One region of the Streptomyces sp. NPDC055239 genome, then DNA from elsewhere that is predicted to be linked to it. Evidence: riboswitches for the same ligand, from Rfam matches in the RefSeq annotation. Region 1 holds a riboswitch; each other region holds the start of a gene.

What was found. Region 1 has a riboswitch for S-adenosylmethionine ahead of ACWFRJ_RS23430 (putative leader peptide). Riboswitches for the same ligand answer to the same signal wherever they lie in the genome.
Region 2: linked by a shared signal. The riboswitch ahead of thrC (threonine synthase) and the one ahead of ACWFRJ_RS23430 (putative leader peptide) in region 1 are both predicted to bind S-adenosylmethionine.
Region 3: linked by a shared signal. The riboswitch ahead of ACWFRJ_RS10910 (aminotransferase class V-fold PLP-dependent enzyme) and the one ahead of ACWFRJ_RS23430 (putative leader peptide) in region 1 are both predicted to bind S-adenosylmethionine.

What each region holds. Positions count from the first base shown of each region.
Region 1 is NZ_JBSGRD010000007.1:195,860-203,303, forward strand. Features, by position in the region: gene ACWFRJ_RS23405 (ATP-binding cassette domain-containing protein) at 1-1,376, shown strand, start outside; gene ACWFRJ_RS23410 (M13 family metallopeptidase) at 1,438-3,390, shown strand; gene ACWFRJ_RS23415 (hypothetical protein) at 3,412-3,645, opposite strand; gene ACWFRJ_RS23420 (DinB family protein) at 3,661-4,185, opposite strand; gene ACWFRJ_RS23425 (glutathione S-transferase family protein) at 4,209-5,018, opposite strand; SAM riboswitch class IV at 5,345-5,489, opposite strand; SAM riboswitch class IV at 5,670-5,783, shown strand; gene ACWFRJ_RS23430 (putative leader peptide) at 5,903-5,992, shown strand; gene ACWFRJ_RS23435 (LLM class flavin-dependent oxidoreductase) at 6,103-7,371, shown strand; gene ACWFRJ_RS23440 (NtaA/DmoA family FMN-dependent monooxygenase) at 7,389-7,444, shown strand, end outside.
Region 2 is NZ_JBSGRD010000022.1:45,408-52,851, forward strand. Features, by position in the region: gene otsB (trehalose-phosphatase) at 1-42, shown strand, start outside; gene ACWFRJ_RS41945 (alpha,alpha-trehalose-phosphate synthase (UDP-forming)) at 283-1,692, opposite strand; gene ACWFRJ_RS41950 (DUF7927 domain-containing protein) at 1,804-3,894, opposite strand; gene ACWFRJ_RS41955 (glucosyl-3-phosphoglycerate synthase) at 4,026-4,970, opposite strand; SAM riboswitch class I at 5,138-5,272, shown strand; gene thrC (threonine synthase) at 5,290-6,597, shown strand; gene ACWFRJ_RS41965 (MoaD/ThiS family protein) at 6,699-6,977, shown strand; gene ACWFRJ_RS41970 (cold-shock protein) at 7,401-7,444, shown strand, end outside.
Region 3 is NZ_JBSGRD010000002.1:1,053,686-1,061,129, reverse strand. Features, by position in the region: gene ACWFRJ_RS10915 (glycerate kinase family protein) at 1-438, shown strand, start outside; gene ACWFRJ_RS10910 (aminotransferase class V-fold PLP-dependent enzyme) at 390-1,763, opposite strand; SAM riboswitch class IV at 1,945-2,061, opposite strand; gene trpD (anthranilate phosphoribosyltransferase) at 2,191-3,255, opposite strand; gene qcrB (cytochrome bc1 complex cytochrome b subunit) at 3,415-5,046, opposite strand; gene qcrA (cytochrome bc1 complex Rieske iron-sulfur subunit) at 5,043-6,098, opposite strand; gene qcrC (cytochrome bc1 complex diheme cytochrome c subunit) at 6,095-6,904, opposite strand; gene ctaE (aa3-type cytochrome oxidase subunit III) at 6,988-7,444, opposite strand, start outside.

The DNA of each region.
Region 1 (7,444 bases):
CCGCGTTCGTACGCGGACTCGACGACCCCGCTGTCGCCCCATTGATCGCCAGCCTGCGCGAGCTGCTCGAATCGTTGGTCGAGATCGGCCTCGGATATCTGAGCCTTGACCGCACATCGGGCTCGCTCTCCGGCGGCGAGGCGCAGCGCGTGAAGATGGTCCGCCACCTCGGATCCAGCATCACCGACGTGACGTACGTCTTCGACGAGCCGACCATCGGCCTGCACCCGCACGACATCCGCCGCATGAACGACCTCCTCCTGAGGCTGCGCGACAAGGGCAACACGGTGCTCGTGGTGGAGCACAAGCCCGAGGTCATCGCGATCGCCGACCATGTGGTGGACCTCGGCCCCGCGGCCGGTACGGCGGGCGGGGAGATCTGCTTCACCGGCGATGTGGCGGGGCTCCGCGCCTCCGGCACGCTGACCGGGCGGCACCTGGAGCACCGGGCCCGACTGCGCGAGCAGGTGCGCGTGCCCAAGGGGCAGCTGTCCATCAAGGGCGCCGATCTGCACAACCTCAAGGACGTCGAGGTCGACATCCCGCTCGGCGTGCTCGCCGTGGTCACCGGGGTCGCGGGTTCGGGCAAGAGTTCCCTGATCCACGGCTACCTCTCCGGACGGGAGGGCGTGGTGGTGGCCGACCAGTCGCCGATCCGCGGCTCGCGCCGCTCGAATCCGGCCACCTACACCGGGCTGCTCGGCCCGATCCGCACCGCGTTCGCCAAGGCCAACGGAGTCAAGGCGGCGCTGTTCAGCGCTAACTCGGAGGGCGCCTGCCCGAAGTGCAACGGCATCGGTCTCATCTTCACCGACCTGGCGATGATGCCCGGCGTCGCGTCCGTCTGCGAGGCGTGCGAGGGGAAGCGGTTCACGGCCGAGGTCCTCACCTACCGGCTACGCGGCAAGAACATCAGCGAGGTCCTCGGCATGTCGATCGCCGAAGCGTACGACTTCTTCCCCTCCGGCCAGGCGCACACCATCCTCGGCCGCCTCAGCGACGTAGGGCTCGGCTATCTGCGGCTCGGCCAGCCCCTCAACACGCTCTCCGGCGGTGAGCGACAGCGCCTCAAGCTCGCCATCCACATGGCCGAGAAGTCATCGACGTACGTCCTTGACGAGCCGACGACCGGACTGCATCTGGCCGACGTGGACAAGCTGCTCGCGCTCCTCGACCGGCTCGTCGACGACGGCAACTCGGTGGTCGTCATCGAGCACCACCAGGCGGTGATGGCGCACGCCGACTGGATCATCGACATCGGCCCCGGCGGCGGGCACGACGGCGGTCAAGTGGTGTTCACCGGTACGCCCGCGGCCCTGGTGGCCGGGGCGCGGACCGTGACGGCGCGGCATCTGCGGGAGTACGTCGAGAGCTGAGGCGGGGTCGGCGCCGACAAGCCGATCGTGCTCGGGCGCGGTGTCCGCGTAGGGTGCGTGAATGAGCATGCTGGATGACGCCCGCGCGGGCATGAACCCTGAGATCCGGCCGCAGGACGACCTGTTCGGCCACGTCAACGGTCACTGGCTGGAGACCGAGGCGATCCCCGACGATCGCTCCAGCTGGGGCCCCTTTGTGCAGTTGGTCGACACGGCCGAGGAACAAGTGAAGGTGATCATCCAGGACCTCGCGTCGGACGGCGCCGGTTCGGATGACGCGCGCAAGATCGCCTCGCTGTACGCGTCCTTCATGGACGAGGAGGCGATCAACGCCCGCGGGCTCGCCCCCGCGCAGCCCCTGATCGACGCCGTCGCGGGGCTGCGGGACAACCGGGAGCTCGCGGCGTTCCTCGGCCGCTTCGAGCGGACCGGCGGCTCCGGTCTCTTCGGCTCCTACATCGACTCCGACGACCGCGACTCCGACCGCTACCTCTTCAACGTCCTCCAGGGCGGAATCGGCCTGCCCGACGAGTCGTACTACCGTGACGAGAAGTTCGCCGAGATCCGCGAGAAGTACGTCGCCTACCTCACCGACCTGCTCACCCTCGGGCAGCACGCCTCGCCCGCGGACGCCGCGAAGACGGTTCTCGCCCTGGAGACCCGTCTTGCCGCAGGGCACTGGGAGCGGGCCGAGACGCGTGACGTGCAGAAGACCTACAACCTCACCACCCTGGACGAACTGATCGCCCTGGCGCCGGAGTTCGACTGGCGCGGCTATGCCGAGGGGCTCGGCGGCTCGGACGCCACCATCGCCGAGACGTGCGTCCGCCAGCCGTCGTACTTCGCCCACCTGTCCACGGCCCTCGCCGAGGTGCCGATCGAGCAGTGGCGTGACTGGGCACTGGTCCGGGTCCTCCGCTCGTGCGCGCCCTACCTCACGGACGCGTTCGTGGAGAAGAACTTCGAGTTCTACGGCCGCACCCTCAACGGCACCCCGGAGCTGCGCGCCCGGTGGAAGCGGGCGGTCGCCTTCGTCGAGGGCTCCATCGGTGAGGCCGTCGGCAAGGAGTACGTGGCCCGGCACTTCCCGCCGAGCTCCAAGGCGATCATGGACGACCTCGTCGGCAACCTCCTGGAGGCCTACCGCCAGTCGATCGCCCGCCTCGACTGGATGACGGACGAGACGAAGGAGCGCGCGTACGAGAAGCTCGCCACGTTCCGTCCCAAGATCGGCTACCCGGACACCTTCCGCGACTACTCGGCGCTCGAGGTCTCCGGCGACGACCTGCTCGGCAACGCGCACGCGGCGGACGCCTTCGAGTCCGACCGGCAGCTCGCCAAGATCGGTGCTCCGGTCGACCGCGACGAGTGGTTCATGCTGCCGCAGACGGTCAACGCGTACTACAACCCGGGCACGAACGAGATCTGTTTCCCCGCGGGCATCCTGCAGAAGCCGTTCTTCTCGCCCGACGCCGACCCGGCCGAGAACTACGGCGGCATCGGCTCGGTCATCGGCCACGAGATCGGGCACGGCTTCGACGACCAGGGCGCGCAGTACGACGGCGCGGGCAACCTCAACGACTGGTGGACCGCGGACGACAAGACCGCGTTCGAGGCCAAGTCGAAGGCGCTGGTCAAGCAGTACGACGCCTTCTCGCCGCGCAACCTCCCCGACGAGTTCGTCAACGGCTCGCTGACGGTGGGCGAGAACATCGGTGACCTGGGCGGCCTGACCATCGGGCACACGGCCTACCGCATCGCGCTCGACGGCGCCCCGTTGCCCGAGAACGACGGCCTCACCGGCTCCCAGCGGCTCTTCATGAACTGGGCCTACTGCTGGCGCACCAAGCGCCGCAAGGAGCAGGAGCAGCAGTACCTCACCATCGACCCGCACTCGCCGCCCGAATTCCGGGCCAACATCGTGCGCAACCTCGAAGAGTTCCACGAGGCGTTCGCGACGGCGGAGGGCGACGGGCTCTGGCTGGACCGCGCGGAACGCGTCAGGATCTGGTGAATCCCCCGACGGCCGCGGCACTCACGTGCCGCGGCCGTTGATCGCCGTCAGGAATGAGGCACCCATGGCCGCCGCACCCGCAGCTCTCGCGGCGGCGGCACCGGTGATCCCGTCCTTCGCCGCAGGGCCGCACTCTCCGGCGATCTGCTCCCCACCCTCAAGCCGGTAGCAGGCGAACCGCTCCACCACACGCTCGACGGCGTCCCCCTCGCGCCCTTCTTCGAAGGCACACAAGACCAAGAAGGTGGTGCGCACGGCGAAGGAGGCCTCCTACGCGAGGTGAACGCGCAGCATGCGGAGCTGGCCGATCTCCGTGGCGTTCTTCATCAGCTCGGAGTTCACCCAGGCGAGCATGTGGGCGACGGTGTGTTCGGGGTCGTTCTGCCAGGGGAACGGGGCGGTGTCGTCCAGGTCCGTGTCGTCGAGCCGGTCGAGCACCGACAGCCAGTCCGTACGCAGGCCGCGAAGCCAGTCGACGGCTGCCTCGCCGCTGCCCGGCCACGTGATCTCGGTCCGCTCCCGCGGCACCTGCCCCCGCGCGTGGTCGATCGTGACGCTCCACCACCAGCCGATGTGCCAGCTGATCCAGCCGATCGTGGGAACCGGGACGGGATCCGGCTCGGTCTCCGCGAAGTCCGCCACCCACCCTCCGTCGCCGTCGGGCCGCACCGTCCAGCAGAGCGGCGCGGGCTCCCACAGGAAGTCCTCGGGCTCCAGGCGCTCCAGGTGGTACTCGAAGAGGGACCACGTCAGGTCGAACTGTCGGCGCAGCAGTTCGCGTCGGGAATCGTTCACGGGCTGACCCTGGCACAGGGGCCCTAGGCTTGGGAAAGGGATTGTGGGTCGCAGGCGGATGCGTCCGACCACCGGTCCGGCTCTCCAAGCCGGGGGTGGTTGGCGTAGAAGGCCGGATGGTCGTGCAGGCGGCGTACGTAGGCGCGCAGGTGGGGGTAGGTGTTGGTGTCCTCGGCCGCGTCCGGGGTGAGGTGGACGAGCCTCGCCCACAAGTCCACGTCCGCCGCTGTGAGTTCGTCGCCCACGAGGTAGGAGCGGGAGGCCAGCCGGCAGTCGAGCCTGTCCAGTGTCGCGGGGGCGAGCGGTTCGGCGAGTAGCTCGTGCCAGGTGTCGATCCGTGCTGCCAGGGCCGGTCGGCGCAGGACGGGCAGCGGGCCACTGCCGTGTGCGGCAAGGCGGCAGGCCAGGTCGCGCAGGATGTCGGGGGTGTGGTTGCTGACGACGTGCCCGCTCCATCGGTCGCACAGGGCCGGAACGGTCAGCGGCCCGTCGAAGTGGTGCTCGGTGGCCTCGTAAGAGCGGTGCAGGGAGTCGAGCGCCTCGGTGGTGTGCGGTGCCAGGAGGGTGGTGGCGACCGATTCCCTGAGCCCGAGCAGGTCGAGGGTGATCGAGACGCGCAAGGAGTCCGGACATTCCGCCGAGAGATACAGGTGGTAGCGGTGGGGTGCCGGGTAGAAGCCGCCGGCCACGTCGTCGCCGATGCGGCTGCGGATCGGCGCGGGACAGGCGCCGAGTGGGCCGGAGTCGTACGGAGGGCATGAATCCGCGGCGGAAGTCAGGTGGGAGGCAGGGCGGGAAACAGGGCGGGAACGGTGCGACGTGATCTCGGGCATGGCTCTCCAGACAGGGGAGGGGCGCCGACCGGCGGCGGCACGCGCGGCGCCGGTGGCACAGCGGGGGAGAGGGGGATCCGTGGCCACAGCGGGCCGCAGCGATGAGGCTTCTTGTCCGGAGGCGTCGCTGGTGTGTGGACGCTGCGCGGACGTCAGACAGCTGGCACCGAGGCGCTGCACACGCGCAGCAGGTCGATGTGCAGACGTCTGGTCAGAACGCGGGGGCGGGGCCGGGGCGCGGACAGGAGAGGCCGCTGGATGCTGTTCCTCTCACCGACCGCCCTGGACATGTCCACCAGCCCTGCCGTCGAGGCCCGTTGTACCCGGGGCCGCGCTTGCCCCGCCGCCACGGCGGGACCCGGTCGTCACCCGGGGCACCCCGTCGCGGAGGAAGGGTTGCCCGTCAGCGGGCCGGGGCCGATGACCCGCTCGGGCAGGAACCCTGCCGGGCGGGCGCTGACAATCGTGACCGTCCCCGGAAGTCTGGGTCCGGGTGCCCGGCTCCGTCAAGAAGGCCCGCACCAGGAACAGAAGGAGTGGTCCGGTGGTTGACTTGACGGAGACGGGCGACGAGGCGCGTACGGCGATGTGGGAACGCCCATGATCCACGGGCATTGCGCACCGCTACGACCTCACGTAACGTCCCGAGCAGGTTACGAGTGTCAGCGTCAAGCCCTGGCTTGCTGACCGGCAACCCTCCCACGCGGCGGGGTGCTCCAGGTGAGGACCAGGCGGTGCCCGTCCAGGGTTCCGCAAGCGCGAGACCGGCGAGGCCCCAGGCCCGCCGAGTCGGAGGGGCGGAGGTGACGGACGTGACACCTGTGTCAGCTGTACCGCACCTGTCGCATCTGTCGCCCGCGCCGCCCGCGCCCGCCCCGCGCGTCATGGTGATCGCCCCGAGCCGCCAGGTACATCTGTACTCCCGGCCGCACATCGATCTGCAGCGTGTCGCCGGCGCGCTCTGTCGTTCCTGACCCGTCATTCCGCCGCCGCACCCTCGGAGTTGAGGGACCGGTGTTTCGCACGGTCGCACGGTCGTACGGTCGATCAGGAAGGCACACCTTTCGTGTCGTCATCATCTTCATTGCCCCATTCATCTCATTCCTCCGCTTCTTCTGCTGACTCTGCTTCTGCTGACTCCTCCGCCGCGCTGCACCTCGCCGTCGCGCTCGACGGCGCGGGCTGGCACCCGGCCGCTTGGCGCGAACCAGTGGCCCGCCCGGGGGAGTTGCTCACCGCCCGGTACTGGGCCGATCTGGTCACCGAGGCCGAACGCGGCCTGCTCGACTTCGTGACGATCGAGGACGGGCTAGGGCTCCAGTCCTCGCACTTCACCGAGCCCGACGGACGCACGGACCAGGTGCGCGGGCGGCTCGACGCCGTCCTCATCGCGGCCCGTGTCGCCCCGCTGACCAGCCACATCGGCCTTGTGCCGTCGGTGGTGGCCACGCACACGGAGCCCTTCCACATATCCAAGGCGATCGCCACGCTCGACTACGTCAGCGCGGGACGCGCGGGCGTACGGGTGCAGGTGTCGGCACGCCGTAACGAGGCCGCGCACTTCGGGCGCCGCACGCTTCCCGCCCTCGAGGCCGTCGAGGACCTCGGCAGGCCGGACGTACGGGAGTTGACCCTCGACCTCTTCGACGAGGTGGCCGACTACGTCGAAGCCGTGCGTCGGCTCTGGGACAGCTGGGAGGACGACGCGGAGATCCGGGACGTCGCCACCGGCCGCTTCGTCGACCGCGGCAAGCTGCACTACATCGACTTCGAGGGCAAGCACTTCAGCGTCAAGGGCCCCTCGATCACGCCACGGCCGCCGCAGGGCCTTCCCGTCGTCAGCGCGCTCGCCCACGAAACTCCGACCGAGGCCCCGTTCCGGCTCCTGGGCCGCTCCGCCGACATCGGATACGTCACCCCGCGCGACGCCGGGCACGCACGCGACATCGTCGCCGCGGTCCGTGCCGAGCAGGATGCGGCCGGACGCGCCGACGAGCCCCTGCACCTCTTCGGCGACCTGGTGGTGTTCCTCGACGACGACCCGGCCGCCGCCGCGGCCCGCCGGGAGCGTCTGGACGCCCTCGCAGGTCACCCGTACACCAGCGACGCCCGGGTGTTCACCGGTACACCCGCCCAACTGGCCGATCTGCTCGTGGAGTTGCGCGACTCCGGGCTCACCGGGTTCCGGCTGCGCCCCGCGGTCGTCGGCCACGACCTCCCGGCGATCACCCGGGGCCTGGTGCCCGAACTCCAGCGCCGCGGCGCCTTCAGGGACGCGTACGAAGCCGACACCCTGCGCGGTCTCCTCGGCCTCGCCCGCCCCGCAAGCCGCTACGCCGCCGCCACCGCCTGAGCCGGAAGGAACCCGACATGAGCAAGTCACCGGACAAGCCGCTCAAGCAGATCCACCTCGCGGCACACTTCCC
Region 2 (7,444 bases), on a different contig from region 1:
GTGGTGGCCCTGCTCTCGGGGATCGCCACCCAACTGGGCTGACAGGCAAGGCTTTGTCCCCAACCCCGCCCCTTCCCGAAGACCGTGCCTGCGCCCCGGGCCTACCTGGGGCTCCGCCCCAGACCCCGGACAAGATGTCCTCAATCGCCGGACGGGCTGAAATCTTTCAGCCCGTCCGGCGATTGAGGACGAACTCGGCGAAGCCGGTGATGACGGCAACCAGCAAGGCACAGGGCCCCCGCGCCGAGCGGGTTCTCGGGAAGGGGCGGGGTTGGGGATGAATCAGTTCTGCAGTGCCCGCAGCTGGTCCAGGAACCACTGGGACGGGGGAAGAGCCGTTGCCGCCGCAGCCAGGCGTTTCGTACGCTCCGCGCGCTCCTCGACCGGCATGGTCAGCGCCTCGTGCAGCGCCGCAGCCGTCCCGCTCACGTCATACGGGTTCACGACGAGAGAATCCTCCCCCAACTCCTCATACGCCCCCGCCTCCCGCGAAAGCACCAGCACGCACCCCTCATCCGAAACGACCGGCACCTCCTTGGCCACCAGGTTCATTCCGTCCCGGATGGGGTTCACAAGCGCCACGTCGGCCAGACGGTACGCAGCCAGTGAGCGGGCGAAGTCGTCCTTCACGTGGAGTACGACCGGCGTCCAGCCCTCGACCCCGTACTCGGAGTTGATCTCGTCCGCGAGCCTCTGCACGGACGCCGTGTACTCGCGGTACACCGCCAGGTCCTGCCGCGACGGGTAGGCGAAGGCCACGTGCACGACCCTCTCCCGCCACTCGGGGCGGGAGGCAAGAAGCTCTCGGTACGCCAGCAACCCCCGCACGATGTTCTTCGACAGTTCCGTCCGGTCCACCCGGACGATCGTCTTCCGGTCGCCGCCGCCACCCACCTGCTCCCGCAGCGCCGCCATCCGCTCCTCCACGTCATCCCGCCGCGACCGCTCCCGCAGGAAATCCGCGTCGGCCCCAAGGCCGTGCACCCCGATCCGCGTCCCCGACGTACCGCCGATGACGGCGACGCAGCACTCCGTGAACGCGTCCGCCCACCGGCCCGTCAGGAACGCCGCGCGGTCGGCGCCCAGGATGCCGCGAAGCAACTGTTCCGCGACGTCCTCCGGCAGCATCCGGAAGTAGTCCACAGGGGCCCACGGAGTGTGGGAGAAGTGGCCGATGCGCAGGTCGGGGCGGAGTTCGCGCAGCATCCCCGGCACCAACGCCAGGTGGTAGTCCTGGATCAGGACCGCCGCGTCCCCCGCAGCGCTCTCCGCGAGCGCCTCGGCAAAGGCCCGGTTGTAGGTCTCGTACGACGCCCACTGCGCCCGGAACTCCGGGCCGAAGGCCGGTTCGAGCGGTGTTTGGTACAGCATGTGGTGGACGAACCAGAGGACCGAGTTCGCGATCCCGTTGTACGCGTCGGCGTGCACCCCCTCGTGCGAACCCGCGTCGATGTCGAGCATCCGCACGCCCGGCTCACCGACCCCGCGCCGCACGGCCTCCCGGTCGCCGTCGCCCAGCGCCGCGCAGACCCACAGCGAGTCCCCGCCGGAGTCGCCGATCGCGCTGAGCCCGGAGACGAGTCCGCCGCCGCCCCGCTTGGCGATCAGTTCTCCGTTCTCCTCCAGGGAGTACGTGACGGGGCCGCGGTTGGACGCGACGAGGACCTGGGCGGCGGCGTGCTCGGAGACCATGTGCCGAACCTAGCCCTTAGCGGAAGGGCTCAAACGTAGGGCCGGACCCTTGCGGGCCCGGCCGTATACGTTCAGGGATCAGCGTCAAGGCCTACGTCGAGGCCTGCCCGGCTAGTCCCGCCTGCTCCTCGCCGCCGCCACCGCGAGCGCGCCGAGCACGCTCAGGGAGATCGCGAGGCCCGCGTACAGCATCGTGCCGGAGTCGCTGCCCGTGTCGGCCAGTTCACCCGGACCTTCACCCGGACCGCTCGCCGTCGCCGCTCCCACGGGCGGGCCCTGCTGCGGGGCGGGCCGCGCCTGCACCCGCTGTCGCGTGGCGAGGATCGCCGAGGTGCACGGGTCGTCGCCGCCCCGGACGGACCGGGGGCAGTTGCTGCCGGGCGCCGTCACCGTGATCACCCGGATCGCGCCCGCCGTGCAGGACACCTTGACCCGCTGGGTGACAGTGACCTTGCCGTGCGGTCGTACGTCGCCCTTCCACACGTACTTCGCACCCTGCTTGGTGACCGTCCCGCTGCTCGCGACCGGCTTCGAGCCCGGCGTCACCTGCCAGGAAGCGGTGGCCCCGGTGCGGGTGCTGCCCGATGGGTTCTTGAGGGTGATGGTGTTCTTGACGTTGCTGCACACCGGCGCGGTCCGCCGTGCGGGCGCGTTGGTGACCTTGAGCTTCGGCTGCTTGCGCTCGATGACCGGCGCCGCCCCGCACCTCGGGTCGGTGCTGCCCGCGTCGCAGTTGGAGCGCGGGGACTCGACGTCGACGTCGTTGAGCAGGTTGCCGTCACCGTTGACGGGGTCGTGGACCTTGACCGAGTACGTCACTGTCGCGGTGCGCCCTGCCGGGATGTCGCCGGTCCAGCTGATCCGCGGTCTGGTGTACGAGACCTTGCCGGTCGTCGCCTTCGCGTCGTGGTTGTACGTCGCGTCGTCGAGGTTGTCCGTCAGGTCGTCGCTGAACTTGGCGTTCGGGTAGTTCAGCTTGCTGATGTTCTTCGCCTTGACCGTGTAGGTCAGGGTGCCGCCAGGCTTCACCTTCTTGGGGCTCGCCGTCTTCGTCACCTCCAGATCCGGGACCGGGACGGAGAGCGCGAGGGCCGAGGGGACGTAGGTGTCGCCCTTCGTGGAGAAGCTCAGCGTCGTGGAGGTCGAGCCGACCGGGATCGGCTCGGCGGCGGGGGCGGCGGCCGGTGTGGCGCGTGTGCTGCCGCCCGTGACGTCGAACTCCTTGGCGTCGATGGAGAGGTTGTTGGTCATCCTCGGGTCGAGGGCGCCGTCGTCCTCGCTGATGAAGAAGTTGTTGGTGTTGCCCGTGTGCGACTCGGTGATGTTCTGGCCGCCGACCGCGAAACGGTCGCCGGGGGTGTTCCAGTCGCCCTCGTACGCGGTGACGCTCGCGCGCGGCTTGCCGTCCGTGCGGTAGAAGCCGTCGACCTTGACGCTGGTGGCGGGCGAGGTGGAGCGCTGGAGGACGTGGCCGCCGTAGACGTAGACGTTGCGGCGGTCGGGCGCGTACTGCTCGTCGGGGGCGTCGTACTTGTAGACGACGGTCAGGGACCAGCCCGCGACGCAGCCCTTGCCGGTGGGCGCCCAGATGTCGCCGACCGCGACCGGCATGGGCGTTCCGTCGCCGGTGATGCCGCTGAAGAGGCCCGTGACGTCGGCCTCGCCGGTGTAGTAGTGCGGGCCGTTGGCCGACGCCGGGTCCCCGACCATGTTCGCCGGGGTCACCTTCGACGGGGTGGCGCCGGCCACGCTGACGGAAGGCACCGCGTCGAGCGGGTCGCCGGGGGACGGATTCACGTCGGCCCCGGAGATGTCGCAGCGCTTGAGCTGCGCGCCGCTCGGGCCCTTGTACGTGCCGTCGTTGCCGCCGAAGAAGAGGCGCGCGTACGCGACCTTCGCGCCGGGCGGGATCGCGACCCGGCCGGTGCTCGATCCGTGGTCGGGGTCCATGCCCGCGGTGTTGATCCGCCGCATGACGAAGGTGTTGTTGTTGTCGCGGCCCTCGCCGTCCGCGGCGGTGGCGCAGCGCGCCGCCATGTCCGCGGGCGTCGTCGGGCAGCCCATGACCGTGTTGCCGATGGTCTTGAAGTCGCCGTAGAGCGATTCGTCGTAGCGCTTGGCGAAGGGCTCGATCACATCCGCGGCGGCCGGTGCCACGGCTGCGGCGCTCAGTGCCCCTGCCGCGAGACCGGCCGTGGCCATGGCCACGCCACCGACGCGTCGCGCGCTTCCCATTACCTGTCTGACCCGCAGCTGTCTGAGCCGCAGCTGTCTGACCCGCATAAAGACCCACATAAGTGGGGAATGTAGACAAAATGCCCGGTCTTGGGTGGTTACGCCACGCGGCGTGCCGTGTACTCCGCGATCCCGGACATCGGCGGACGCTCCTCCGTGTCCACCGAATGGGTCCGCGGTTCGAACCCGTGCTCGCCCCGTTCGAACTGGGTGAGCTCGGGGCGTACGTGGTGACCGAGCGCGAGCCTGACCTGCGCCGTCCGGTAGATCGCGGCGGCCATCCTGCCGAGCGCCTGCCCGTCCTGGTGCCGGTGCTTGCGCACGCCGACGTCGACCTGCGCGAGCGCGTCGAGGCCCACGGTGTGCAGCGCGTCGACGAGCAGGCCGAGCTCCACCCCGTAGCCGACCGGGAACGGCAGCCGCTCGAGGAGGGACCTGCGTGCCGCGTACTCGCCGCCCAACGGCTGGACGAATCCTGCCAGTTGGGGCCAGTGCATGTTGAGAAGCGGGCGCGCCATCAGCTCGGTGACCCGGCCGCCCTGACCCGCCGTCCCGGCAAGCGGGCGGTCGTACATCGCCTTCACGAAGTGCACGTCGGGCTCGGTCAGGAGCGGGCCCACGATCCCGGTGACGAAGTCCGCCGAGAACTCCTTCAGGTCCGCGTCGACGAACGCGACGATGTCACCGCCGGTCACCAGGAGTGAGCGCCACAGGACCTCGCCCTTGCCGGGCACGGCCGGGATGCGCGGCAGGATCTCGTCCCGGTGCACCACCCGCGCACCCGCATCGCGCGCGACCTCGGCCGTGCGGTCCCGCGAGCCCGAGTCGATCACCACGAGCTCGTCGACGAGGGCAGTTTTCTCGATGAGCTCGCGGCGGATCTCGGCGACGATCTCGCCGACCGTCTCCTCCTCGTCGAGCGCGGGCAGGACGACGCTCACCGAGGCTCCCGACGCCCGTTTGGCGGCGACGAGCGCGCTGAGCGGACGGTCGGCAACGGACCAGGAACGCCTGGTCAGCCAGCGCTCGGCCTCTTCCAGCACGGGTGGCTCCTCCTGTGTGTGGCCTACATGTGACCCATCTCGCGGTTCGGACGACTATCTCAAGGGTCCAGGCCGTCGGTTACAGTCTTGAACAACGCGGATGACCATCGCATGTCGGGGGTCGACGCGTAACAAACGCCCCGGGCCCCTGAAGCCCGGCGCCATACCGCTCATCCAGAGGGGCAGAGGGATACGGCCCGTTGAAGCCCCGGCAACCATCCCGCCGACCGCGCATGCGAGGTCTCGGCGGGGAAGGTGCCAATTCCGTCTCGCGACGAGATTCGTCGCGGGGAAGATGAGGAGAAAGGGCCTCGCCTCCATGGCTGCGCAGACTGTTGCAACGAACGACACCACCCCCTCGACCACGGGTTCTGTGGACCTCGGCCCCGCATCGGGCCTTTCCTGCCGCGAGTGCGGCGAGCTGTACGCCCTCGGCCCGATCTTCGCCTGCCAGGCCTGTTTCGGCCCGCTCGAAGTGGCGTACGACCTGCCGACCGGCGACCCCGAGGCGCTCCGGAAGCAGATCGAGTCCGGCCCCGCCAACATCTGGCGCTACGCACCCCTGCTGCCCGTCCCCGCGGACGTCGCCGAGAAGCCGAACATCAACCCCGGCTGGACCCAGCTCGTCAAGGCCGACAACCTCGCCCGTGAGCTGGGCGTCGAGCAGGGCAAGCTGTTCGTCAAGGACGACTCCGGGAACCCGACGCACTCCTTCAAGGACCGTGTCGTAGCGCAGGCCATCGAGGCGGCGCGCGCCTTCGGTTTCACCACCCTCTCCTGCTCCTCCACCGGCAACCTCGCCGGTGCCGTGGGCGCAGCGGCGGCCCGTGCCGGTTTCCGCTCGTGCGTGTTCATCCCGCACGACCTGGAGCAGGGCAAGGTCGTCATGGCCGCGGTCTACGGCGGCGAGCTCGTCGGTATCGAGGGCAACTACGACGACGTGAACCGCTTCTGCTCCGAGCTCATCGGCGACCCGCTGGGCGAGGGCTGGGGCTTCGTGAACGTGAACCTGCGGCCGTACTACGGCGAGGGTTCCAAGACCCTCGCGTACGAGATCTGTGAGCAGCTCGGCTGGCAGCTGCCCGACCAGCTGGTCATCCCGATCGCCTCGGGCTCGCAGCTCACGAAGATCGACAAGGGCCTCAAGGAGCTCATCAAGCTGGGCCTCGTCGAGGACAAGCCGTACAAGATCTTCGGTGCGCAGGCCGAGGGCTGTTCGCCGGTGTCGACCGCCTTCAAGGCCGGGCACGACGTCGTACGCCCGCAGAAGCCGAACACCATCGCCAAGTCCCTCGCCATCGGCAACCCCGCCGACGGGCCGTACGTCCTGGACATCGCGCGTCGCACGGGCGGTGCGGTGGAGGACGTGAACGACGAGCAGGTCGTGGACGCGATCAAGCTGCTCGCGCGGACCGAGGGCATCTTCGCGGAGACCGCGGGCGGTGTGACGGTCGGCGTCACGAAGAAGCTGATCGAGGCCGGTCTCCTCGACCCCTCCCTGACCACGGTGGTCCTGAACACGGGTGACGGGCTCAAGACCCTGGACGCGGTTGCCGAGACCTCTCAGGCGACCGCGACGATCAAGCCCAGCCTCGACGCGTTCCGCGCCGCGGGTCTCGCCGGTTAACCGCCGTAGGTCTTGAGCCTTCTTTCCGACTGCGGACCGTCGTGGCTGGTCGCGCAGTTCCCCGCGCCCCTGAAGGGGCCCGCATACCCCGAGGTGAATCCATGAGCGTGAACGTCCGTATCCCCACCATTCTTCGCACCTACACCGGCGGCAAGTCCGAGGTCGCCGCCGAGGGGGCGAATCTTTCCGAGGTCATCGCCGATCTCGAGGCCAAGCACGCCGGTATCGCGGCCCGTGTCCTTGACGATCAGGGCAAGCTGCGGCGCTTCGTGAACGTCTACGTGAACGACGACGACGTCCGCTTCGAGCAGGGCCTCGAGACCGCGACGCCGGACGGTGCCGGCGTCTCGATCATTCCCGCCGTCGCGGGCGGCTGCTGAATCCGCCTGAAAGCACGCAGCGTCACCTCTATTGCCCCCTCCGCGAGAGAAGCGGAGGGGGCAATTCAATGTGGTTGAGCGCGGTACAGTTGGGAAGCAAGCTTCGCTGTTTGTGCCGAGTGCATATACGAAGTCGGCCCGGGGCCGACAAGAAGTAGCCAAAGCGCCTTGCCTATTTGAGCCTATTGCGGCATTTGTCTGGCCCGACTTGCCCTGAACTCCGGCAAATTCTCCGCATATTACCGATCGTGCGTGCCCAGAATTCTCGTCCGATTGACCTGTTGCAGAGGGCAGTTGGACAGATACATTCAGCGGCGGTCGACGCGTTCCGGCGCACGCCTCCACAACCCATTGGGGGGTGAGGTCTGACCCGGGCCCGCGAAGTGCGGGTCCGTGCAAGGGCCAGTAATAGGGGAGTTAGGCATGGCTCAGGGCACCGTCAAGTGGTTCAACGCGGAGAAGGGGTA
Region 3 (7,444 bases), on a different contig from region 1:
GCGGCGCTCGGCGCCCAACTGCTCCCCCGCTTCGACGTCCTGCTCGACCATCTGGACCTGGACGCACGCCTGGCCCGCGCCGACCTGGTCGTCACCGCCGAGGGCGCCCTCGACCACCAGACGCCGCGCGGCAAGGTCCCCGCGGAGGTGGCACGGCGCGCCAAGCGGTTCGGCCGCCCCGTCCTTGTCCTCGCGGGCACGATCGGCCAGGGCGCGCACCACGTACGGGCGGAGGGCGTGGACGCCTACAGCGCGATCCTGCCCGCCCCGGTCTCGCTCACCGAGGCGCTCGGCCGTGGCGGTGAGTTCCTCACCGACGCGACCGAGCGGGCCCTGCGGATGATCGTTCTGGGGTCAAGGCTGAAGGGACGTACCAAGGGGAGCAAGGCTCAGGCGGCCGTGGTGTCCGGGACGCAGCGCCCCTCCTCCGTGCGGTAGTTCCAGCGCGCGCCGTCCGCCACCAGCTCCTTCACGGCGCGCACGAAACGCTCCACGTGCTCGTCGGGGGTGCCCGCGCCGAAGCTCACGCGGATCGCGTTGAGGGACTTCTCGCCGGGCGCGGCCTCGGGTGCGCCGCACTCGCCCTGGGTCTGCGGGTCACTGCCGAGGAGGGTGCGCACCAGCGGGTGGGCGCAGAAGAGGCCGTCGCGCACGCCGATGCCGTACTCGGCGGAGAGCGCGGCGGCGAAGTGCGAGCTGTTCCAGCCCTCGACGACGAAGGAGATGACGCCGACGCGCGGCGCGTCGTCGCCGAAGAGCGAGAGCACCTTCACGGCGGGCACATCGGCGAGACCCTCCTGCACCTTCGCGATGAGGTGGCGCTCGCGGGCCACGAGCTCGTCGAAGCCCGCATCGGTCAGCGCCTTGCAGGCGGAGGCGATCGAGTACACGCCGATGACGTTCGGCGAACCGGCCTCGTGCCGCGCGGCGGTGTCGTGCCACTCCACGTCCACACCGCCGTCCTCACGCCGCGCGACCTTGCGCGATGCGCCGCCGCCCGCGAGGTAGGGCTCGGCCGCCCGCAGCCAGTCGGAGCGGCCCGCGAGGACCCCCGAGCCGAAGGGCGCGTACAGCTTGTGACCCGAGAAGGCGACCCAGTCGACGTCGAGGTCGTCGATGGAGACGGGGTGGTGAGGCGCGAGCTGCGCGGCGTCGAGGACGATGCGGGCGCCGTGCGCGTGGGCGGCGGCGGCGAGCTCCTTGACCGGCCACAGCTCACCGGTGACGTTCGACGCGCCGGTCACGCACACCAGGGCGGGTCCGTAGGGATCGCGCTCTGCGAGGGCGCGCTCCAGGGTGGCGACGGCCTGCTCGGCGGTGCGCGGGGCGTTCAGGTACGTCACGCGGGCGTCGCGCCACGGCAGTAGCGAGGCGTGGTGCTCGGTCTCGAAGACGAAGACCTGGCAGTCGGCGGGCAGGGCGGCGGCGAGCAGGTTCAGCGAGTCGGTGGTGGACCGGGTGAAGACGACCTGGTCGTCCTCGCGGCAGCCGAGGAACTCGGCGACGGTGACGCGGCTGTTCTCGAAGAGGTCGGTGGAGAGCTGCGAGAGGTACCCGGCACCCCGGTGCACGCTGCCGTAGTACGGCGCGTACGCGGCCACGTCGTCCCACACGCGCTGCAGGGCCGGGGCGCTCGCCGCGTAGTCGAGCGCCGCGTAGGTCACCTCACCGCCGGTGACGAGCGGCACGGTGACGTCACGGCCGAGGACGGGCAGCGGCTCGGCACAGACGGATCGGTCGGCGACAGCGGTGGGAACAGACATGGCGAACTCCCGTGGGAAGGCAGGCGAGTTCACTGCGAGCGCGCACATAGGGCGCTCGCAGTGATGAAAGAAAAGGGGGTGCGGAAAAGGGGCCGGGAAGCCCTATCGCATTCGCTTGCTCACGAGACTGCTCCCTTGAGGACCAGGACCCCAGGGATACGACACTCATCGAGTGCGCAGGGGTCCGCGCTTGCCATACGCCTTGCTGCGTACGGCCTGGTCTTCACCCGGGGCACCCCGCCACGGACGGAGGGTTGCCGGACAGCGAGCCGGGGCCTAATCGCTGTCACTCATGACCTGCTCAGCATCTTGCCACACGAACTTCTCGGTGCACACCGCAGTCCGCGATCCGGACTGCGGTGTGCACCACACTCACGCCACACTCACGCCACACTCAAGCCACACTCAAGCCACGCTCACGCCGCGCTCACCTGTTGCTGGCCGCCACCCAGCGCTCCAGGGACTTCTTCGCGGCCCCGGAGTCGATCGACTCCGCCGCCCTGGCGATACCGGCGCCGATCTGCTCCACGAGGCTCCCCTCGCCCGGCGAGAGGGCCACCAGGGCCGCCGCCGTGTTGAGCAGCACGGCGTCCCGCACAGGGCCGCTCTCCCCGTCCAGGAGGCGCCGGGCCACCTCGGCGTTGTACGAGGCGTCAGCGCCCCGCAGCGCCTCCACGGGGACCAGGTCGATGCCGACGTCCCGCGGGTCGAAGGCCTCCTCGCGCACGGCGCCGTCCCGCACGACCCAGACCCGCGATGTCGCCGTGGTCGTCAGCTCGTCGAGCCCGTCGTCGCCGCGGAAGACGAGGGACGAGTGCCCGCGCTCGGCGAAGACCCCGGCCACGATCGGCGCCATCCGCGCGTCGGCGACCCCGACCGCCTGGGCCCGTACCTTGGCCGGGTTGGTGAGCGGACCCAGGGCGTTGAAGACGGTCCTGATCCCCAGCTGGCTGCGCGCCGCACCGGCGTGTCGCAGTGCCGGGTGGAACTTCACGGCGAAGCAGAAGGTGATCCCGGCTTCCTCGGCCACCTCGACGACCCGCTTCAGCGGCAGCTCCAGGTTCACCCCGAGCTTCTCCAGGACGTCGGAGGCGCCCGAGGCGCTGGAGGCGGCGCGGTTGCCGTGCTTGACGACCTTCGCGCCCGCGCCGGCGGCCACGATCGCGGACATCGTGGAGATGTTGACGGTCTTGGCGCCGTCGCCGCCGGTGCCGACGATGTCGACCGTCCGGCCAGGCACCTCGATCACATTGGCGTGCTCGTACATCGTGCGGACGAGGCCGGAGATCTCCTCCACGGTCTCGCCCTTGGCCCGCAGCGCGACCACGAAGCCCGCGATCTGCGCGTCGGACGCCTCGCCGCGCATGATGCGGTCCATGGCCCAGGCCGTGTCGTCGGTGCTCTGGTCGCGTCCCTCAAGAAGACCGTTCAGTACACCGGGCCAGGAACGGGCCGCCGCGGTGTTGCCTCCTGCGGGGGTCACAGCGCTCATCTGCCGCTCCTGGGTTCGTATAGGCGTAGGACAGGAACACCTTATCCAGCCCTGGGGACGGCAAAGAGCCCCGTCCATGCACTGGATGCATGAGACGGGGCTCTCGCCGTGGCGACCTTGTGGTCAGTACCTCAGTACGTACCTCAGTACGTCAGACGATCAGTGGTGGCCGTGGCCGCTCGTGATCTCCTTGTACTCCTCGGTGGTGGGCTTGGGGATCTGGTTGTCCTCCCCGTAGTAGCCCTTGGAGAGCTTGGCCCGGAGCTTCTGCGACCCCGACACCTTGCGCTCGACGCCGTTCTCGTCGACCGAGGGGCCGATCTCGACCGGCGCGTACTGCTCGTGCGCGGTGAGCGTGTGCAGCTGCTCCTGGTTGAGCGGCTCGTGGACCTCGATGAACTCACCGTGCGGCAGGCGCTTGATGATGCCGGACTCGCGTCCGTGCAGGACCTTGTCCTTGTCGCGCCGCTGCAGACCCAGGCAGATCCGCTTGGTGGCGATGAAGGCGAGGACCGGTCCGACGAAGAAGCCGATACGGACGAACCAGGTGATCGCGTTGATCGACAGGTGGAAGTGGGTGGCCCACAGGTCGTTGCCACCACCGACCAGCATGATGAAGTACGCGGTCAGCCATGCGACACCGAAGGCCGTACGGGTCGGGGCGTTGCGCGGGCGGTCCAGGATGTGGTGCTCGCGCTTGTCGCCGGTCACCCAGGACTCGATGAACGGGTAGACGCCGATCGCCACGAGCACCAGCGGGAAGATCACGATCGGGATGAACACGCCCAGGACGAGCGTGTGACCCCAGGCGTTGATCTCCCAGCCCGGCATCACGCGGACCAGACCCTCGGCGAAGCCCATGTACCAGTCGGGCTGGGCGCCGGTGGACACCTGGTCCGGACGGTAGGGGCCGATCGCCCAGATCGGGTTGATCGTCGCGATCGCCGAGATGATCGCGATGACGCCGAAGACCAGGAAGAAGAAGCCTCCCGCCTTCGCCATGTAGACCGGAAGCAGCGGCATGCCGACGACGTTCTTGTTCGTCTTGCCGGGGCCCGCGAACTGCGTGTGCTTGTGGTAGAAGACCAGGATCAGGTGCGCCACCAGGAGGCCCAGCATGATGCCGGGCAGCAGCAGGATGTGGACCGAGTAGAACCGGGCCACGAAGTCGCCGCCCGGGAACTCCCCGCCGAAGACGAACATCGAGATGTACGTACCGACGACCGGGATGGACAGCAGCACACCCTGGATGAACCGGACACCCGTACCCGACAGCAGGTCGTCCGGGAGCGAGTAACCGGTGAAGCCGGTGAACAGCGCCAGGACGAACAGCAGGAAGCCGAAGAGCCAGTTGATCTCACGCGGCTTGCGGAACGCGCCCGTGAAGAAGACGCGCATCATGTGGACCATCATCGACGCGACGAAGATCAGCGCCGCCCAGTGGTGGATCTGCCGGATGAGCAGACCGCCGCGGACGTCGAAGCTGATGTGCATGGTCGAGTTGAAGGCCTCGGACATCAGCTGACCCTGCAGCGGGATGTAGCTGCCGTGGTACTCCACCTCGTTCATCGACGGGTGGAAGAACAGCGTCAGGTACACACCCGTGAGGATGATGATGACGAAGCTGTAGAGCGCGACCTCACCCAGCATGAAGGACCAGTGGTCCGGGAAGATCTTGCGCATGTTGGCCTTGGCCAGGGAGTAGATCCCCAGGCGGCCGTCGGCCCAGTCGGCGACCCGCTCACCGGCGGGCGCCTCCTTCTTACGCGTATCAGTCGTCGTAGTGCTCATCCGCGCTCCCAGAATGCAGGACCGACGGGCTCGGCGAAGTCGCCGAGCGCCTCGAGGTAGCCCTCTTCGTTCACGGCGATGCGCAGCTGCGGCAGCGCGTGACCGGCCGGGCCGAAGATCACTCGGGCACCGTCGGAGAGGTCGAAGGTGGACTGGTGGCACGGGCAGAGGACGTGGTGCGTCTGCTGCTCGTACAGGGAGATCGGGCACCCGACGTGGGTGCAGATCTTCGAGTAGGCGACGACACCTTCGTGCGACCACTCGAGCTCTTGCTTGTCCTTGATGTCCGCCGGCTGAATCCGGACGATCATCAGGGCCGCCTTGGCGATCTGCACCTGGAAGTCGTGATCGTGCTCCTCCAGGCCCTCGGGCTTGGCGAAGGTCAGCGAGCCGACCTGTACGTCCGACGGGCGCAGCGGCTCGTTCGTGTTCATGTTCACGAGCAGCTTGCCCTTGGACCACAGCGTGTGCCGCAGCTTGTCCTCGGGCAGCGGACCGAGGTCACGCAGGAGGACGACGCCGGAGAGCGGCACCATGGCGAGCGCGCCGAACATCGTGTTGCGGATCAGCTTGCGCCGACCGAACTGCGACTCCGCGGCACCGGCCTTGAAGTCGGCCATGACCTTGGCCTTGACCTCGGGCTCGGCCTCGATCGGGTGTCGCTCGTCGGCGACCTCCACGTCGGACATCAGGGTGCGGGCCCAGTGGACCGCGCCCGCGCCGATGCAGAAGAGCGCCACGCCCAGGGTCATGCCCAGGGAGAAGTTCAGCGCACTGATGTGGCCGATCGGGAAGATGTAGACGCTCTTGTCGACCGGGAAGGCCACGTACGAGGCGATGAAGCCGATCGTGGCCAGCATCGACAGCGTGAACAGGAAGGCGACCGCACGCTCGGAACGCCTTGCGGCCCGCTCGTCGATGTCCTGGACACGATGCTCGTGGGGCGGGAGCCCCGGGTCGGCGAACGGGTTCTCGTCCGCCACCGCCACCGAGCCGTGCTCGGTCTCCTGCACGCTGGGCAGGTTCTCTTCTGGATTCTCTTTGCTACTCATGACTTCTTGGCCTTTGCGGTCCGAGCGGCGACCCACACGGCGACCGCGATCAGCGTGCCGAGACCGAAGATCCAGCCGAAGAGGCCTTCACTGACCGGACCCAGGCCACCCAGCTTGAGACCGCCAGGGCTCTCGGTCTGTTCGCCGTTGACCGCGTCGAGGTACGCGATGATGTCCTTCTTGTTCTTCTCCGGCATCGTCGTGTCGGGGAAGGACGGCATGTTCTGCGGGCCGGTCTGCATGGCCTCGTAGATGTGCTTCGGGGAGACATCCTCCAACGAAGGAGCGAACTTGCCCTTCGTCAACGCGCCGCCTTCACCGGTGAAGTTGTGGCACTGCGCGCAGTTGGTGCGGAACAGCTCGCCACCCTTGGCGATGTCCGCCCCGTCCGGGCTGTACTGCTTCTCGGTGGGGACGGTCGGGCCCGCGCCCAGCGAGGCGATGTACGCCGCGAGCTGGTCGATCTGGGCCTGGTTGTAGATGGCCTTCTTCTTCGGCGCCTGGGCGCCCGGCTGCTGCAGCGGCATGCGGCCGGTGCTGACCTGGAAGTCGACGGCGGCTGCGCCGACGCCCACCAGGCTAGGACCGTCGGAGGACCCCTGACCGCCGGTTCCGTGGCAGCTGGAGCAGCCCACGGAGTACAGCTTCTTGCCCTCGTCGATAGCGAGGGACTGGGCGGTGTCGTCGGCCTGCGCCTTGTCCGCCGGCGCGAACGCGGCGTACAGCCCCCCGGTGGCCGCCAGCGCGAGGAGTAGGACGACGACCGCCGCCAGCGGGTGGCGTCGTCGTGCGGAGAGCTTTTTCACGGATTACCCCGGTGTCAGGATCTTCTGCGTCGATGCTTCTGGAATGAGTCGGATTGTCGGGCCCGTCGTGAGCCCGGCTCCGTTTACTTGATCATGTAGATCGTGGCAAAGAGACCGATCCAGACAACATCGACGAAGTGCCAGTAGTAGGACACGACGATGGCTGCGGTCGCCTGCTCATGGGTGAACCTCTTGGCCGCATACGTCCTGCCGAGGACCAACAGGAAGGCGATGAGCCCGCCTGTCACGTGCATGCCATGGAAGCCGGTGGTCAGGTAGAAGACCGAGCCGTACGGGTCTGACGAGAGCGAGAGGCCCTCGTGCTTGACCAGCTCGGTGTACTCGTACACCTGACCACCAATAAAGACCGCACCCATGATGAAGGTGACGATGAACCACATCCGGAGCTTCTTCACGTCACCACGCTCAGCGGCGAACACGCCTAGCTGGCAAGTGAGGGAGGAGAGCACCAGGATCGTGGTGTTCGTCGCCGAGAACGGGAAGTTCAGCGCGGACGCCATTTCCTTCCAGTGCTCAGGT